One region of the Streptomyces sp. NPDC013187 genome, then DNA from elsewhere that is predicted to be linked to it. Evidence: riboswitches for the same ligand, from Rfam matches in the RefSeq annotation. Region 1 holds a riboswitch; each other region holds the start of a gene.
What was found. Region 1 has a riboswitch for cobalamin ahead of ACFY5B_RS25640 (ABC transporter substrate-binding protein). Riboswitches for the same ligand answer to the same signal wherever they lie in the genome.
Positions count from the first base shown of each region.

Region 2: another riboswitch for cobalamin. It lies ahead of ACFY5B_RS31650 (ribonucleoside-diphosphate reductase subunit alpha); the one in region 1 lies ahead of ACFY5B_RS25640 (ABC transporter substrate-binding protein).
Region 3: another riboswitch for cobalamin. It lies ahead of ACFY5B_RS28185 (energy-coupling factor ABC transporter permease); the one in region 1 lies ahead of ACFY5B_RS25640 (ABC transporter substrate-binding protein).

Region 1 covers NZ_JBIBAF010000012.1:81,973-87,651, reverse strand. Annotated here, with positions in the region: gene ACFY5B_RS25655 (hypothetical protein) at 1-37, opposite strand, end outside; gene ACFY5B_RS25650 (ABC transporter ATP-binding protein) at 140-937, opposite strand; gene ACFY5B_RS25645 (FecCD family ABC transporter permease) at 934-1,986, opposite strand; gene ACFY5B_RS25640 (ABC transporter substrate-binding protein) at 1,983-3,008, opposite strand; cobalamin riboswitch at 3,068-3,258, opposite strand; gene ACFY5B_RS25635 (CoA-binding protein) at 3,341-3,769, shown strand; gene ACFY5B_RS25630 (APC family permease) at 3,903-5,507, shown strand; gene ACFY5B_RS25625 (4-hydroxybenzoate 3-monooxygenase) at 5,530-5,679, shown strand, end outside.
Region 2 covers NZ_JBIBAF010000017.1:89,770-95,448, reverse strand. Annotated here, with positions in the region: gene ACFY5B_RS31665 (GlxA family transcriptional regulator) at 1-335, opposite strand, end outside; gene ACFY5B_RS31660 (hypothetical protein) at 429-671, shown strand; gene ACFY5B_RS31655 (ribonucleotide-diphosphate reductase subunit beta) at 584-1,591, opposite strand; gene ACFY5B_RS31650 (ribonucleoside-diphosphate reductase subunit alpha) at 1,591-3,942, opposite strand; cobalamin riboswitch at 4,066-4,253, opposite strand; partial or broken gene ACFY5B_RS31645 (GNAT family N-acetyltransferase) at 4,276-4,458, opposite strand; gene mctP (monocarboxylate uptake permease MctP) at 4,672-5,679, opposite strand, start outside.
Region 3 covers NZ_JBIBAF010000014.1:75,043-80,721, forward strand. Annotated here, with positions in the region: gene ACFY5B_RS28160 (alpha/beta fold hydrolase) at 1-553, opposite strand, end outside; gene ACFY5B_RS28165 (maleylpyruvate isomerase N-terminal domain-containing protein) at 627-1,283, opposite strand; gene ACFY5B_RS28170 (energy-coupling factor ABC transporter ATP-binding protein) at 1,412-2,266, opposite strand; gene cbiQ (cobalt ECF transporter T component CbiQ) at 2,263-3,012, opposite strand; gene ACFY5B_RS28180 (energy-coupling factor ABC transporter substrate-binding protein) at 3,019-3,387, opposite strand; gene ACFY5B_RS28185 (energy-coupling factor ABC transporter permease) at 3,384-4,091, opposite strand; cobalamin riboswitch at 4,121-4,306, opposite strand; gene ACFY5B_RS28190 (serine/threonine-protein kinase) at 4,435-5,679, opposite strand, start outside.

The DNA.
Region 1 (5,679 bases):
CCGGCTCACGGGTTCGGGCGTCGATGATGCGCAGCACGAGGCGAGCGTAGGCGGGCGGACGGGCCCGCGCAGGCAGGCCGGGCGTTTTCCGGCCACCGTGGCGCGATCGGCTCAGCCTCGGCGTGGGAGACCGCTCCTCTCAGTTCAGTGTGCCGAGGAACCGCACATGAGGCCGCCCTTCGGGCCCCTCCCGGCTGACGGCGGCCCGCACCCCGTACACCTCGGCGATGAGTTCCGCCGTGAGGACGTCTCCCGCAGGGCCCGCCGCCACCACCCTCCCCGCGCACAGCACGACGACCCGATCGCAGTACATCGCCGCGAGGTTGAGGTCGTGCAGGGCGACGACGGTGGTGACGGGAAGGGCCGTCACCAGGGCGAGCAGGTCGAGCTGGTGGTGGATGTCGAGGTGGTTGGTGGGCTCGTCGAGGAGGAGTTCGCGGGGTTCCTGGGCGAGTGCGCGGGCGATCTGCACCCGCTGGCGTTCGCCGCCCGAGAGGGTGTGCCAGAGCCGGCCGGCCCGGTCGGCGAGACCCGCGCGCTGCAGGGCGGCGCGCACCGCCCGCTCGTCGTCGGCCGAGGAGGGCGTCCAGGCGCGGCGGTGCGGGACGCGGCCCAGCCGTACGACGTCCTCGACCGTCAGCTCGACCTGGGTGTCCGACTGTTGCTCGACGACCGCGAGGCGGCGCGCGACCGTGCGGCGGGGCAGGTCGGCCAGGGGCGTGCCGTCGAGGGTGACGACTCCGGAGGTCGGCGCGAGCAGTCCGGCCAGCAGCCGCAGCAGCGTGGATTTGCCGGAGCCGTTGGGGCCGAGCACACCGACCGTGGAGCCGGTCTCCGGCGCGAGGGCGACGCCGTCCAGGATGAGGCGCCCGTCGGCACGGCGGCTGACCCGGTCGGCCCGCAGCCCCGGTCCCGCCGACGCCCCTGCGCCGCTCACCGCACCCTCCGCGTCCGGTACAGCACCGCCACGAACGCCGGCACCCCGATCAGCGACGTCACGACTCCCACCGGGACCTCCTGCGGATCGAGGACGGTACGGGCCAGGGTGTCCACCCACACCAGGAAGACCGCTCCCGCGAGGGCGGTGACCGGCAGCAGCCGTGCGTGCCCGGGACCGGTCAGGGCCCGGGCGGCGTGCGGCAGGACCAGTCCGACGAAGCCGATCGCCCCGGCCGAGCTGACCAGAGCCGCCGTGAGCAGGGCCGTGACGCACAGCAGGACCAGGCGGGTGCGGGCGACGGACACCCCGAGCGCGGCGGCGGCGTCCTGCCCGAAGGCGAAGGCGTCGAGGGTTCGGGCGTACGACAGGCACACCACCAGCGCCACCGCCAGCGCGGCCAGGCACAGCCACACGTCGGTCCAGCCGGCGCCGCCGAGCGAGCCGAGGAGCCAGAACAGCACGCCGCGGGTCGTCTCGGCATCTGCGGAGGTCATCACGACGAAGGAGGTGAGCGCGGAGAAGAGCTGCATGGCGGCGACGCCCGCGAGGACGACCCGGTCGGTGGTGCCGCCGAGGGTGTGACTGAGCAGGAGCACCAGCGCGAAGGACACCAGGGCGCCGAGGAACGCCCCCGCGGACACCGGGAGGGCGCCGCCGCCCACGCCGAGCACGACGACGAGGACCGCTCCGGTGGAGGCGCCCGAGGACACCCCGAGCACGAACGGGTCGGCGAGCGGGTTGCGCAGCAGGGACTGCATCACCGCCCCGCACACGGCCAGTCCGGCCCCGCACACGGCGGCGAGCAGAGTGCGGGGCAGTCGCAGCTGCCAGACGATGCCGTCCCGGATCGGCGTCAGTCCGGAGCCGCCGAGGCCGAGATGGGCGGCCACGACGGACCACACGTCGGCGACGCCGAGGTCGGCGGGGCCGATGGTGATGGCCACGGCGACGGACGCCACGAGCGCGACGGCCCCGGCCAAGCCCAGTGCGAGCCCGGCCCGGCGCCCGGGCCCGGCGGCCGGCAGCTCCCGCTCCCGGGCGGTCACTTCACCAACCCGAACCGGCGCAGCCCGGCGGCCACCTGCTCCACGCCCTCGACGGTGCGGATGGTCGGGTTCATGGCCTGCCCGCTGAGCAGCACGTACCGCTTGTGCCGGACGGCGTCCATGTTCCTGGTGACCGGATTGGACTCCAGGAAGGCGATCTTCTTCGCGGCCGACTCGGCGGTCTGGGACTTGCGGGTCAGGTCGCCGATGACGAGGACGTCGGGGTCGCGGTCGGCGACCGTCTCCCAGTTGACCTGTGGCCACTCCTCGTGCGTGTCGTCGAAGACGTTCTTCGCGCCTAGGGCCCGGGTGATGATGCCGGGTGCTCCGCAACAGCCCGCCATGTAGGGCGACTCGGAGTTCGCGAACCAGTACAGGAGGGTGACTTTGGAGGCGTCGATGCCCGCGGTGGCCTTCTTCATGCGCTGCTGGAGTGAGGCCACGAGGGCGTCGCCGCGCTTCTTCACCCCGAACACGGTCGCGAGGTCCCGGACTTCGCCGTAGACGGTGTCGATGTCCAGGGCCTTGTCGCGGGTGCCGTCGCCACCCCCCGAGTTGTCCTTGCCGACGCAGTCGGACGGGGAGACGTAGGTGGGGACGCCGAGCTTCTCGAACTGCTCGCGGGTGGCGACGCCGCCCTTGCCGAGGGTGGAGACGAAGGACGCGGCGACGAAGTCGGGCTCGGTGTCCAGGACGCGTTCGAAGGACGGATTGTCGTCGGCGAGGCGCGGCACCGTCGCGTCGGCCTTCTCCAGCCCCTTCATCACGGGGTCGGTCCAGGTGGCCGTGCCCGCGAGGCGGTCGGCGAGGCCCAGGGAGAGCAGAATCTCGGTAGTGCCCTGGTTGAGGGACACCGCGTGCTGCGGCGGGGCGGCGACGCGGACCTCGTGCCCGCAGTCGGTGAGGGTGACGGCGGCCTTGGCGTCGGTGGACGCGGTGCCGCCGCAGCCGGTCAGGAGCAGGGAGCCGGCCGCGAGCAGGGCGGCGGCACGGGCGGGTCGGGCGAGGGACACGGGAACCAGTCCTCAGGCGTCGAGGGCTCATTCGCGGAGCCCGGTCGTACGGTGCTCCCCCGCCGCGCGCGGCCGCGGGGGCCGCCAGCAGGTCTTCGGACTCGGGTTCGTCCGGATCGGGGCGCCTTCCCGGACGTCCGCGAGGGAGTCCAGTGGCCGAGGCCCCGCCCGTCCCCCTCACCGCTGCGCGTCAGTTCCGGATTCGCACCGGATTCCCTGACCCACGTACATGGGTTCGACTGGCCTCGGCAAGCTATCACGGGGGCCGTCCGGGGAATCACCGCGCACCCGGCACCGTTGAACGGAGAACAGCCCGTCCACGACTTCCGAGGAGGCCGCCGGTGTACGGCGACGAGGCAACGGTCCGCAGGATTCTCACCGAGCTCGGCGACACCTGGGCCGTGGTGGGCCTGTCGTCGAACCAGCGGCGCGCGGCGTACGGCGTCGCCGCCGTGCTCCAGCGCTTCGGCAAGCGCGTCGTGCCGGTGCACCCGAAGGCGGAGACGGTGCACGGGGAGAAGGGGTACGCGAGCCTGGCGGACATCCCCTTCGACGTGGACGTCGTCGACGTGTTCGTGAACAGCGACCTCGCCGGGGCCGTCGCGGACGAGGCGGTCGCCAAGGGCGCGAAGGGCGTTTGGTTCCAGCTCGACGTCGTGGACGAGGCGGCGTACGACCGGGCCCGCGCGGCGGGCCTGGAGATGGTGATGGACCGCTGTCCGGCCATCGAAATCCCACGGCTGCCTCATCACCGCGTACAGGAATCCTGAAGCGTTCCCCACGAAATGCCCGCAGCCGGTCAAGGGTGCACAACTCGCCTTCTGCGGTCGGCCGGCCGATTCCTAACCTGAGGCCTCTTGCTCCCCGAACTCCCCGAGTTCATCTTCGAGAGGCCCTGAATTCATGGAAAGAGACGGCCTGCGCCGGGATGTCGGGCTGATCGGGCTCATGTGGGCGTCGGTCGGCTCCATCATCGGTTCGGGCTGGCTGTACGGCGCCGAGAAGGCCGTCGTGGCGGCCGGACCCGCGGCGATCCTGTCCTGGCTCATCGGCGCGGTGGCGATCGTGCTGCTGGCGCTGGTGCACGCGGAACTGGGCGGCATGTTCCCGGTCGCGGGCGGCACCGCCCGCTATCCGCACTACGCGTTCGGCGGACTGGCCGGCATGTCCTTCGGCTGGTTCGCCTGGCTCCAGGCGGCGACCGTGGCACCGATCGAGGTCGAGGCCATGATCGGCTACGCCGGGCACTGGCACTGGGCGCAGGGCTTCCAGCACGCGAAGGACGGGACGCTGACGACGAGCGGCTTCGTGGTCGCGGTCGTCCTGATGGCCGTGTTCGTCGTGGTCAACTTTCTCGGGGTGCGGATCCTGGCGCACACCAACAGCGCCGCCACCTGGTGGAAGGTGGCCGTGCCGCTGGCGGCGATCTTCATCATCGCGGCGGGCAACTTCCACCCGGGCAACTTCACCGAGCACGGCTTCGCACCCTTCGGCGCCCATGGCGTGCTGAGTGCCGTGAGTTCCAGCGGCATCATCTTCGCCCTGCTGGGTTTCGAGCAGGCGATCCAGCTGGCGGGCGAGAGCCGCGACCCGCAGCGGGACCTGCCGCGCGCGACCATCGGTTCGGTCGCCATCGGAGCGGCCATCTACGTCCTGCTCCAGGTCGTTTTCATCGCCGCCCTGCCGCTGGGCTCCTTCGCACACGGCTGGACCAAGCTCGACTACCCCGGCATCAGCGGCCCGTGGGCGGGGCTCGCGACTCTGCTGGGCCTCGGCTGGCTGAGCGTGGTGCTGTACCTGGACGCGGTGGTCTCCCCGGGCGGCACCGGCCTGATCTACACGACGGCCACGTCCCGGGTCTCCTACGGACTGGCCCGCAACGGCTACGCGCCGAAGCTGTTCGTCCGCACCGATACGCGCGGGGTGCCGTGGTTCGGGCTGATCGTGTCCTTCGTTACGGGCGTGGTCTGCTTCCTGCCGTTCCCGAGCTGGCAGCAGCTGGTCAGCTTCATCACCTCGGCGAGCGTGCTGATGTACGCGGGTGCCCCGCTGGCCTACGGCGTCTTCGCGGACCGGCTGCCGCACCGGGAACGCCCCTACCGCCTGCCCGGCGGGAAGGTCGTCTCACCGCTGTCGTTCGTGGTGGCCAACCTCATCATCTACTGGTCCACCTGGGACACCCTGTGGCGGCTCGGCGTGGCCATCGTCCTCGGCTACGTCCTGCTCGGCGGGTACGCCTGGTACGCCACGCGCAAGGGCCTGCCCGACGCTCCCCGGCTCGACTGGAAGGCCGCCCAGTGGCTGCCCGCCTACCTTCTGGGCATGGGCGTCATCTCCTGGCAGGGCGGCTTCGGCGGCCAGGGGCACCTCGCACTGTGGTGGGACATCCTGGTCATCGCGGTGTTCTCGCTGGCCGTCTACTACTGGGCCCGGGCCTCGGCCTCCCTGTCCGGCGAGATCGAGCGGAGCATCGAGGAGGTGGCCGTCACGGAGGTGCCGGTCCACTGAGACCGGCCTCCATAATGTGCGCATGACCCACGCCTCTCCGCCCGCCGACTCCGGCGCCCCGCGACGCTTCCCAGTCGTTGTCGTGGGCGCCGGTCCGGCAGGTCTGACCGTCGGGAACATCCTGCGGGCCGCGTCCGTGGACTGTCTGGTGCTGGAGGCGGAGACCCGCGAG
Region 2 (5,679 bases), on a different contig from region 1:
ACGAAGACGCCGGAGCAGACGCTCAGCACCCGGGCACCGCGGTCGACCGCGCGGCGCAGGGAGTCCAGCAGCTCCGGGGGGAAATCCCGGTACGCGTAGGTGTGGCCGGCCGGCACGGCGATCAGGTCGGCCGTCTCCAGCCGCTCCAGGCCGTGCTCGGCCTGGAGCGAGAAGCCCGAGTTCATCCGCAGCACCGGGCCCTCGGCCGAGGCGACGGCGAAGTCGTACACCGGCAGGCCTTCGTCGCTCCGGTCGGTGCCGAAGACCTCACACACCACACCGAGCTCGAAGGGGTTCACGCCGTCGAGGAGGGCGACGGCCACGTTCTGCAGCATGCGTCCAGTGTGCCTCGACCTTGGCAGTAATTCGAGGGTCTACGGCAGTACTGCCACTGACGGTAAGGAGTCATCAGCGCGACAGTGGTGTCCATGAACACGAACCAGACAGAAGCACTGATCGGACTGACCGCCACCTTCGGGATCCTGGTCCTCCTGATCCTCCCGTCCGTGATCGGCCTGCTGCGTGACAGGCGCATCGACCGTCAGATCAGGGAGGCCCAGGAGGCCCGCGAAGAGGTGCCGGCTCAGAAGTCCTCGTCCAGGTCGACGGTGCCCTCCACCGCCACCTGGTACGCCGAGGGCCGCCGCTCGAAGAAGTTGGTCAGCTCCTGAACCCCCTGGAGCTCCATGAAGGAGAAGGGGTTCTCGGAGCCGTACACCGGGGCGAAGCCGAGGCGGGTCAGCCGCTGGTCCGCCACGCACTCCAGGTACTGCCGCATCGACTCGGTGTTCATGCCCGGGAGACCGTCACCGCACAGGTCGCGCGCGAACTGCAGCTCGGCCTCGACGGCCTCCCGGAGCATGTCCGTCACCTCCTGCTGGAGCCGGTCGTCGAAGAGCTCCGGCTCCTCCTTGCGGACGGTGTCGACCACGTCGAAGGCGAAGGACATGTGCATCGTCTCGTCGCGGAACACCCAGTTGGTGCCGGTGGCCAGGCCGTGCAGCAGGCCACGGCTGCGGAACCAGTAGACGTACGCGAAGGCGCCGTAGAAGAACAGGCCCTCGATGCACGCGGCGAAGCAGATCAGGTTGAGCAGGAAGCGGCGGCGGTCGGCCTGGGTCTCCAGCCGGTCGAGCTTGTCCACCGAGTCCATCCACTTGAAGCAGAACGAGGCCTTCTCGCGGATGGACGGGATGTTCTCCACGGCCGCGAAGGCCGCCGCGCGGTCCTCCGGGTCGGGCAGATAGGTGTCGAGCAGCGTCAGATAGAACTGGACGTGCACGGCCTCCTCGAAGAGCTGCCGGCTCAGGTACAGCCGCGCCTCGGGGGAGTTGATGTGCTTGTACAGCGTCAGCACCAGGTTGTTCGCGACGATCGAGTCGCCCGTCGCGAAGAAGGCGACCAGCCGGCCGATCAGGTGCTGCTCCGCCGGTGACAGCTTGGCCAGGTCGGCGACGTCCGAGTGGAGGTCGACCTCCTCCACGGTCCAGGTGTTCTTGATGGCGTCCCGGTAGCGCTCGTAGAAGTCCGGGTAGCGCATGGGGCGCAGGGTGAGCTCGAAGCCGGGGTCGAGAAGGTTCTGGGTGCTCATTACTGGCAGGCCTCGCAGGACTCGGGGTTTTCCAGGGAGCAGGCGACCGCTTCGGGGTCCGGGGTGGCCTGCACGGGGACGGTGGCCTGTGCGGCGCGGGCGATCCGGGTCGCCGGGCGCGAGCGCAGGTAGTACGTCGTCTTCAGCCCGGACTTCCAGGCGTAGGCGTACATCGAGGAGAGCTTGCCGATGGTCGGCGTCTCCAGGAACAGGTTCAGGGACTGGGACTGGTCCAGGAACGGGGTCCTGGCCGCCGCCATGTCGATCAGGCCGCGCTGCGGGATCTCCCACGCCGTGCGGTAGAGGGCGCGCACGTCCTCGGGGATCCAGGCGAAATCCTGCACCGAGCCGCTGGCCTCGCGCAGGGCCTCCCGGGTGCGGGCGTCCCACACGCCGAGCCGCTTCAGCTCGTCCACCAGGTAGGAATTGACCTGGAGGAACTCGCCCGACAGCGTCTCGCGCTTGAACAGGTTGGACACCTGCGGCTCGATGCACTCGTACACGCCCGCGATGGAGGCGATCGTGGCCGTGGGCGCGATGGCGAGGAGCAGCGAGTTGCGCAGGCCGGTCGTGGCGACGCGCTCGCGCAGGGCCGCCCAGCGCTCCGGCCAGGTGAGCTCCACGTCGTAGTGGTCGGGGTGCAGCACGCCCCGGGCCGTACGGGTCTTCTCCCAGGCCGGGAGCGGGCCGTTGCCCTCGGCGAGGTCGGCGGAGGCCTCGTAGGCGGCGAGCATGATGCGCTCGGCGATGCGGGTGGACAGGGCCTTGGCCTCGGGCGAGTCGAAGGGCAGGCGCAGCTTGAAGAAGACGTCCTGGAGGCCCATCGCGCCGAGGCCTACCGGACGCCAGCGGGCGTTGGAGCGGCCCGCCTGCTCGGTCGGGTAGAAGTTGATGTCCACGACCCGGTCGAGGAACGTGACGGCCGTGCGGACGGTCTCGTCCAGGCGCTCCCAGTCGATGTCGCCGTCGGCCACGAACGCGCCCAGGTTCACCGATCCGAGGTTGCAGACCGCCGTCTCCCCGTCGCTGGTGACCTCCAGGATCTCCGTGCAGAGGTTGGAGGAGTGCACGACGTGGCCCGGCTCGGCCGTCTGGTTGGCGGTGCGGTTGGCGGCGTCCTTGAAGGTCATCCAGCCGTTGCCGGTCTGCGCGAGGGTGCGCATCATCCGGCCATACAGCTCGCGGGCGGGCAGCGTCTTCTTCGCGAGGCCCTGCGCCTCGGCCGCCCGGTACGCGGTGTCGAACTCCTCGCCCCACAGGTCGACCAGCTCGGGCACGTCCGAGGGGGAGAACAGCGACCAGTCGGCGTCGGTGTTCACGCGCCGCATGAACTCGTCCGGCACCCAGTGCGCGAGGTTCAGGTTGTGCGTACGGCGGGCGTCCTCACCGGTGTTGTCCCGCAGCTCCAGGAACTCCTCGATGTCGGAGTGCCAGGTCTCCAGGTAGACCGCGGCCGCGCCCTTGCGCCGGCCGCCCTGGTTCACGGCGGCGACCGAGGCGTCCAGGGTCTTCAGGAACGGGACGATGCCGTTGGAGTGGCCGTTGGTGCCGCGGATCAGCGAACCGCGGGCCCGGATGCGGGAGTACGCGAGTCCGATGCCGCCCGCGTGCTTCGACAGCCGGGCCACCTGGTGGTACCGGTCGTAGATCGAGTCCAGCTCGTCCTTGGGGGAGTCGAGGAGGTAGCAGGACGACATCTGGGGGTGCCGGGTGCCGGAGTTGAACAGGGTGGGGGAGGAGGGGAGGTAGTCGAGGCGGCTCATGAGCCCGTAGAGCGCCGCGACCTCGTCCAGTGCGCGCGTGGTGTCGTCCTCGGCGAGGCCGCTGGCCACCCGCAGCATGAAGTGCTGGGGCGTCTCGACGACCTTGCGGGTGTGCGGGTGGCGCAGCAGGTAGCGGCTGTGCAGCGTGCGCAGGCCGAAGTATCCGAAGCGGTCGTCGGCCGCCCGGTCGATCAGCGCGTCGAGACGGGCCGCGTGGACGCGCACGAACTCGGCGGTCCGGTCGGCGATGAGGCCCTCGCGGTGGCCGACCGCGACGGACTCGCTGAAGGACGTGACGCCCTGCGAGGCGGCCTCTTCGCGGATACCGATGGTCAGCAGCCGGGCGGCCAGCCGGGAGTAGGCGGGGTCCTCGGAGATCAGGCCGGCCGCGGCCTCCGTCGCCAGCTCCCGCAGCTCCCGCTCGTCCGCCTGCGCGGACCGGCCGCGCAGCGCGGCGGCGGCGACCCGGCCGGAATCGGCGTCGGGGAGGTCGGCGGTCAGCTCGGTCAGGGTCCGCAACAGCGCGGCGCCGGGGGCGTCGTGCTCTTCTTCGGCGGCTGAGACCGGTTCGGCTGGCGCGATGGTCACGTGGGGCTCTCCCTCGCTCGGCACGGGGGCCTCGTCGAGGGCAGGGGGCAGCACACGAGCGCACGCGGCGTCGCGTCCACCGGCCCATTCCACGAGGCCCGGACGTCAGGGCACACCGGCCGGGTGGCCGGGCGCGCTGTCGGCAGGTCCTCGGACTGACTCTCGTGCGGTGCGGTTCCGGAAACAGAGCGGTTCCGGGAACAGACATGCACAAGTACACCGTTGCGGGACAGTTCCGGATTCGCACCGGATTCCCCTGCGGCGACAGCGAGCATGAGCATACATCTTGTGCCGGGTTCGGATGGCACCCCCAGATGTTGTGTCGCGCTGGTTTCAGAGCGTCAACTCATAGGTGAGAAGAGTGATGCCCGTCAGCTCCGGGACCGGGTTCCGGTCACGCTCGGGTGCGCGGGTGGAGCCCAGCCGTCCGCAGATGCGGTGGGCCGTGTGCGGGGTGCGCCGGGTCGACAGCACGACGCTCCGGCAGCCCGGGGTGGCACGCGCCCGGTCGAGGCATCAGCACGTCCGCGGCGGCGGCTCTTCCGGCGGCGTCCCGCAGCACGTGCGGGTACGGGTCGTCGCCCTCGCCGAAGTGAGTGTGTACGACAGCGGGCCGCCGTTGTGATCTCGGCGGCCCGCTGCGGTTGTTGTGTGGTTGTTCGCGCCCACGCGGCGGAGCCGCATCGTGATGCAGCCCCGCGCCCCTAGGCCGGCACGCTCACGCCGCGCTCAATGGCTCGTCCCCGCCGTCGCGGGCGGGAGCTCCACCTGGACACCGGGGTCGCCCGCGTCCGCCGTGTAGTCCTCCGGCTTGGTCTCGTCGACACCGTCGGGGGCCTTCAGAGCCCTCAGGACGAAGGTCAGGACCACCGTCACCACCACGTTCAGGACGAACGCCGTGAGGCCGATGTAGCCGATCTCCCCGATACCCGGGATCTCCTTCGCGGAGCCGCCGAAGTGCTTCTGCGTCGGGGAGGCCACGCCGTAGGCGGCGACCGTGCCGTAGACCATGCCGACCGCCCAGCCCGCGAGCAGGGCCCAGCGGTGGAACCAGCGGGTGAACAGGCCGCCGACCAGGGCCGGGAAGGTCTGCAGGATCCAGATGCCGCCCAGCAGCTGGAAGTTGATGGCGACCGTCTTGTCCATGGTGAGGACGAAGGCGAGGGCGCCGACCTTCACCAGCAGCGACACCAGCTTGGAGACCTTGGTCTCCTGCGCGGGAGTCGCGTCCGGCTTGATGAAGTCCTTGTAGATGTTGCGGGTGAAGAGGTTCGCGGCCGCGATGGACATGATGGCCGCCGGCACCAGCGCGCCGATGCCGATCGCCGCGAACGCCACGCCCGCGAACCAGTCCGGGAACATCGTCTCGAACAGCTGCGGGATCGCCAGCTGCCCGTTCTGCACCTTGATGCCGGCCGCGATGGCCATGAACCCGAGCAGCGCCAGCAGACCCAGCATCAGCGAGTACAGCGGCAGGATCGTGGTGTTGCGGCGGATCACCTCACGGCTCTTCGAGGACAGCGTCGCCGTGATGGAGTGCGGGTACATGAAGAGTGCGAGGGCGGAGCCCAGCGCCAGCGTGGCGTATGTCCACTGGCCCGGCTCGGCCGGTGTCAGCGCACCGCGCGGCGCGCCCGTCGCCGGGTTGGTCTGGCCGTACGCCTCACCGGCCTTGGCGAAGATCTCGTCGAAGCCGCCCAGCTTGATCGGGATGTAGATGATCGCCACCGCGATGAC
Region 3 (5,679 bases), on a different contig from region 1:
TGTCGGGGTCGGTGGCGCAGAAGCTGTTCGTGAGTTCCTGGCCCAGCTCCGGCCGCTCCGGGTTGCCCATGATCACCGGGGCCATCGCGGACGACCAGCCCAGGTAGTTCGCCTCCAGGGAGGCGAGCAGCTCGTCGATGTCCTCCGTGCTGAAGCCGCCGCGGTAGCCCTCGTCGTCGATGTAGCACGGCGAGGGGGTCACCATCACGAGCGCCCCGATCCGCTCCGGCGCGGTCTGCGCAGCCAGCACTCCGACCATGGCACTGACCGAGTGCCCCACGAACACCGCCTGCCGCAGGTCCAGCTCCTCACAGACGTCGACCACGTCGGCGGCGTAACCCTGGAGCGAGGAGTACCGCTCCTCGCTCCACGCCCCGAGGTCCGAGCCGCCGGAACCGACGTAGTCGAACAGCACCACCAGGTAGCGCTCGGCAAGTGCCGGTACCACCAGCCGCCACATGTTCTGGTCGCACCCGAACCCGTGGGCCAGGAGCAGCACCGGCGCGCCGTCGGGGCCGATGACGTTGACGTTGTTCCTGCGGCGGATGTCCATGCGGCCATGCTCCCACCCCGGACGGAGTGGTACGACGGCGGCCCTGCGAACAGCGGCTTCGCGACTGTGAAGGTCAGCCCAGGTACAGCGGCACCCTGGAGGCCAGGTGACCGAGCTCGGCCTGCTCCGCCTCGGTCGGCGCACGCCGCCCGGTGCCGATCAGCAGTGCGTCCACGTCGGGGAAGGAGGAGGGGAACGGGCCGCCCGCGATCCGCTCCAGCATCTCGCGGGAGCGGACGAGCCCCTCCGCGGGCGGCAGCTCCGCGCCCGGCAGGTGAGCGATCAGGTCGAGGTGGTGCAGCGTCCACTCCATGACGTACGTGGAGAGGAAGTCGCCCACGGTGAGGACCTCGTCACGGGTGCCGACCCGGCCGGACGGATCGGCGAACACGGCCGCACGCCCGGCGGCGGAGCCGACGTCGTCCAGGTGGAACTTCAGCAGGCCCGGATCCTCGTACGCGGCGGCAAGCCTGACGGTCAGCGCGTCGAGCGGGTCGTCGCCGGTCGGCGGAGTGTCCGAGACGTCCCAGTACGTCAGCGCGTCACGGGTCGGTTCCCGGTCGGAGGGCGTGGCCAGGGTGATCAGGACGTCCTGGGCGTCGACGATCAGATGGCACACCAGGTCCCGCACCAGCCAGCCCGTACAGCCGGAGGGCCGCCCGAAGTCCTCGTCGGAGAGATCGGCCACCGTCGCGCGCAACGCCGCCCAGGTGCGGGAGAAGAGATCCACCCCGGCAACGTAGAGCCGCGCGGCGACACCGCACAAGCGCGTTTCGGCCGGCCGTGCTCACCGCCGCGGCCTGGGCGCCCAGCCGCCCTCCCCCGATAGGGGTCTGCTGCTCGCCGAGAACGTGGCTCTCACGCTCCGGGCGCCCCCAACCGTCCTCCCACGAGCGCGGCGAGCTCGTCCGCTGTACGCGGGCCCGGCTCCGTTTCCGTCAACAGCCCCTGGGATCGCAGAAGTTCCGTCACCGCGGCACCCCACGGCAGACGCAGCCCCGCCTCCCGGAGGAGATCCGTGCGGGCCAGTGCCGTGGCCGCGGGCCCGGTGCGGACACCGGACGGCGTGAGGAGCGCGGCGTCGTCGGCCCAGCGCAGGGCGAGATCGACGTCGTGGGTGGCCATCACCACCGTGGTGCCGGTGGCCCGGAGCCCGTCGAGAGTGGTGAGGAGCCGCTCCTGGCCGTCGGGGTCGAGTCCGGCCGTCGGCTCGTCCAGGACGAGGACACGCGGCCGCATGGCGACCGCGCCCGCGATGGCCGTGCGTTTGCGCTGTCCGTAGGAGAGCAGATGGGTCGGCCGGTCGGCCAGGGCCGTGATGTCCAGGGCTGCCAGCGCCTCCGCCACCCGCGCCCGTACCCGCGTGTCGTCCAGGCCGAGGTTCAGCGGACCGAAGGACACGTCCTGCTCGACGGACGCCGCGAACAACTGGTCGTCCGGGTCCTGCACCACCAGCTGCACGGTGGTCCGCAGCCGGGTCAGGCCCTTTCGGTCGTACGCCACCGGCCGCCCCTCGACCGTCAGCCGCCCCTCTTGGGGCCTCAACCCGCCGCTGAGCAGCCGCATCAGCGTGGTCTTGCCGCTGCCGTTGCGGCCGAGCAGAGCGAGAGCGCGGCCCTCGCGGATCTCGAAGTCGAGGCCGCTGAGCACGGCCGGGCCGTCCTCGTAGGCGAAGGACGCGCCCCGCAGGGCGACGAGGGCGGGCTCGCTCATGTCAGCGGCCTTTCCAGTACGAGGGTGAGGACGGCCAGTGCGACGAGCAGCGCGCAACTGGCCGCCGTGAAGCGGACGGAGACCCGGGCCTCGGGCACCAGGACCCGCAGGGTGCCGTCGTAGCCCCGCCCGGCGAGCCCGGCCTGAAGCCGGCCGGCCCGGTCGAAGGCCCGGACGAACGCGGTGGCGCCGAGCCCGGCCAGGGACCGCCACTCCGCGGCCCGGCCGGTGTGCCCGAGCCGGGCCGCCTGGGCCTCCCGGATGCGCCGCATCGAGTCCAGCAGCAGGAAGCTCATCCGGTACGTCACGAGCGCTACGTCGACGACCGGCGCCGGGATCCCGGCCCGGACCAGTCGGGGCAGCAGGTCGGACATGGGCGTGGTGAAGGCGAACAGCAGCACCCCCAGGGAGGCCGCCGAGGTCCGCAGCAGCAACTCCCCGGCCCGGACCGCCCCGTCATCCGCGAGGGAGACGAAGCCGCCCGGCCCGCCCACCTGGACGAGCAGCGTGAGCGCGCCGGTCACGCAGAAGCCCAGCGGCACGCGGTAGGCCCGCCACAGCCGACGACCGGGCACACCGGCCGGACCCAGCAGCACGACCAGGGCCGTCAGGAGGACCAGGGCCGCGCCCGGCCAGGGCGGCAGGGAGATCGCGAGCAGGGTGAGACCGAGCCCGAGCACGGCCTTGTCCACGGGGTGGCGGCGGCGCCAGCGACTGCTGTGCGCCGCCGCGTCGATCGGCAGCACCCGGGCTCAGTCCCGTTCCGCGGCGGACTTCCCGGCGGTGTCGGAGAGCGCGCTCTCCGCCTCCCGCTCCAGGGCACGCTGCTCGCCCTGCCTGCGGCCCCGGCGCAGGCCGAAGTAGTAGGCGAGGACACCGGCGCCCAGGGCCGCCTGGAGAGCGAACAGCGCCGACTCGATCTCGCCGGACGGCGGCTCGTACAGCGGTGAGAACCACGGCTCGTAGTCCGGCTGCAGCTCGGTGATCGCCGTCTCCGCCTCGGCGTCGGCACCGGTGAACGGCTCCTTCTTGTGGTCGCCGAGACCGAGCGCCAAGGGCAGCACGGCGAGCGCGGCCACGAGGAACAGGAGCAGCAGGTTGATCTTCGTGTTCTTCTTCATCGGGCCGCCACCTCGCTCCCTGTCCCGGTCCGCGCCTGCTTCTTGGCGAGGAGCACGCCCAGCCGGGTCAGTTCGCCCTTGCTGGACTGCACCAGCAGCCGCATCACGAACACGGTCAGCAGGCCCTCGCTCACGGCGAGCGGGATCTGTGTGACGGCGAAGATGGAACCGAACTTGCCGAGCGCGCCCAGGAATCCGCTGCCCGGGTCGGGGAACGCGAGGGCCAGCTGCACGCTGGTGACGCAGTAGGTGGACAGGTCGGCGACGAACGCGCCGAAGAACACCGCCACCATCAGCGGCGCGTTGGAGCGCCGCAGCAGCTTGTAGACGACGTATCCGGCCCAGGGCCCGACGATCGCCATGGAGAAGACGTTGGCGCCGAGCGTGGTCAGGCCGCCGTGCGCCAGCAGCAGAGCCTGGAACAGCAGGGTGATGGTGCCCAGCACCGCCATGATCGGCGGCCGGAACAGGATGGCTCCCAGGCCCGTGCCGGTGGGGTGCGAGCAACTGCCCGTGACGGACGGCAGTTTCAGGGCGGACAGGACGAACGTGAAGGCGCCGGACGCACCGAGGAGCAGGGTGCTCTCGGGGTGCTCGCGCACTTCACGGGTGAGTGACCGGACCCCGTGGACGACGAACGGCGCCGACGCGACGCCCCAGGCGACCGCGTGCGCCGGAGGAAGGAAACCCTCGGCTATGTGCATGGCTCAGCAGACCCTCTCCAGCACCTCGTGGATGGTTGACGCGCCTTGGCCGGTCTCCTGGCTGACGGGTACCACCGCCCGGACTCCGCCTTCCCGGGTCGCAAGGACCCAGTGGCTGCCCGTGAGGGCCGGAGCCGGACTTCCCGATTCACAGTGGCGAGGGCCGCACCGGCATCACACCGGATTTCCCGTTCACCAAGGCCTGGTGACAATAAGGCCGGGGTAAGGGCGATGACAAGCCACCCAAGGGGCGCGTGAGGGGGCGCCCGTTCGCACACCGGCGCATCCCCCGGCTGATCCACGCGCTCCGCGCAGGGCTTCGCCGCGCGACGTCCGGGCCGTGTCAGTCCTCGCCCCCGTCGTCCCCGCCGTCGTCGCCCTCCCCGTCTTCCCCGGCCTGGCGCGGTTTCTCCGGCTGCGGCTGCTCCGGGCCGCCGTCGACCGGTTCCGCCGTGGGAGTCGCGGCGCTCGGAGCGGGCGCGGGAGGAGTCGGGGAAGGGGGCGGCGTGGACGGAGTGACATCGGCCACGGTGCCGGTGGCCGGCGTGTCGGCTGCCCCCGGGCCGGCCGCCGGGTCGGCCTGCGGATCGGAGGAGTCGGACGTGGCGGAGCCGGCGGACGGCGTGGCGGCGGGGCTGCTCGCACTCGGGGACGCGTCGGGTTCCGTGCCCTCCGCGGTCGTGTCGGGCGAGAACCAGCGCATGCCGATGAGCATCGCGGCGATGAACAGTGCCGCGGCGGCGGCCGTCGCGGCCAGCTTCGACCGGTTGCCGTGACCGCCGCGCCCGCGCGAGCGGCCCGAACGCCCCGCCTGGGCCGCCCGGGCGGCGGTGCGGTGGCCCGTGGTGGCGGGCAGCGCGTAGGTGGTCGGATGGCCGGTCTCGGCAGCGGCGTACGGTCCCGGCCCGGCGGGCATCGCCGTGGACGCGGTGTTCGGCCGCAGCGGCGGCGAGACCTCCGGCAGCGGCTCGGGCAGGCCCCGCCAGGCGCCCCCGGCGAACCACTCGGCGGCCTGCCGGGCGGTGGGGCGGTCCTCGGGCTGCTTGGCGAGCAGACCGAGGAGGTAGTTCTCGAACGCCGGCGGAAGTCCGGCGACACCGAGCTCGCGCGGCGGCACGGGAGCCGAGTCGAGGTGCTGGTGGAGCAGGGCGACGGCGGTGTCGGCCTCGAACGGGGGGCGTCCGCTGAGGAGCTGGTAGAGCACGCAACCCAGGGAGTACATGTCGGACGCGGGCCCCGCGGGCTTGCCCAGGGCCCGCTCCGGCGCGAGGTAGAGGCCGGTGCCGATGATCTGGCCGGTGGCGGTGAGCGCGGCGCCGGGGTCGTCGAGGAACCGCGCGATGCCGAAGTCGCCGATCTTCAGCGTGCCGCCCGCGTCCAGCAGCAGGTTGGCGGGTTTGACGTCCCGGTGCACGATGCCCTGCGCGTGCGCGGCGGCGAGCCCCGCGGACGCCTGCGCGGCGAGCAGGGCCACCCGCTCGGCGGGCAGCGCGCCGGAGGCGGTCAGCACCCCGGCGAGACTGTCGCCCTCGACCAGCTCCATCACCAGGTACAGCCGGTTGTCGTACTCACCGAAGTCCAGCACACC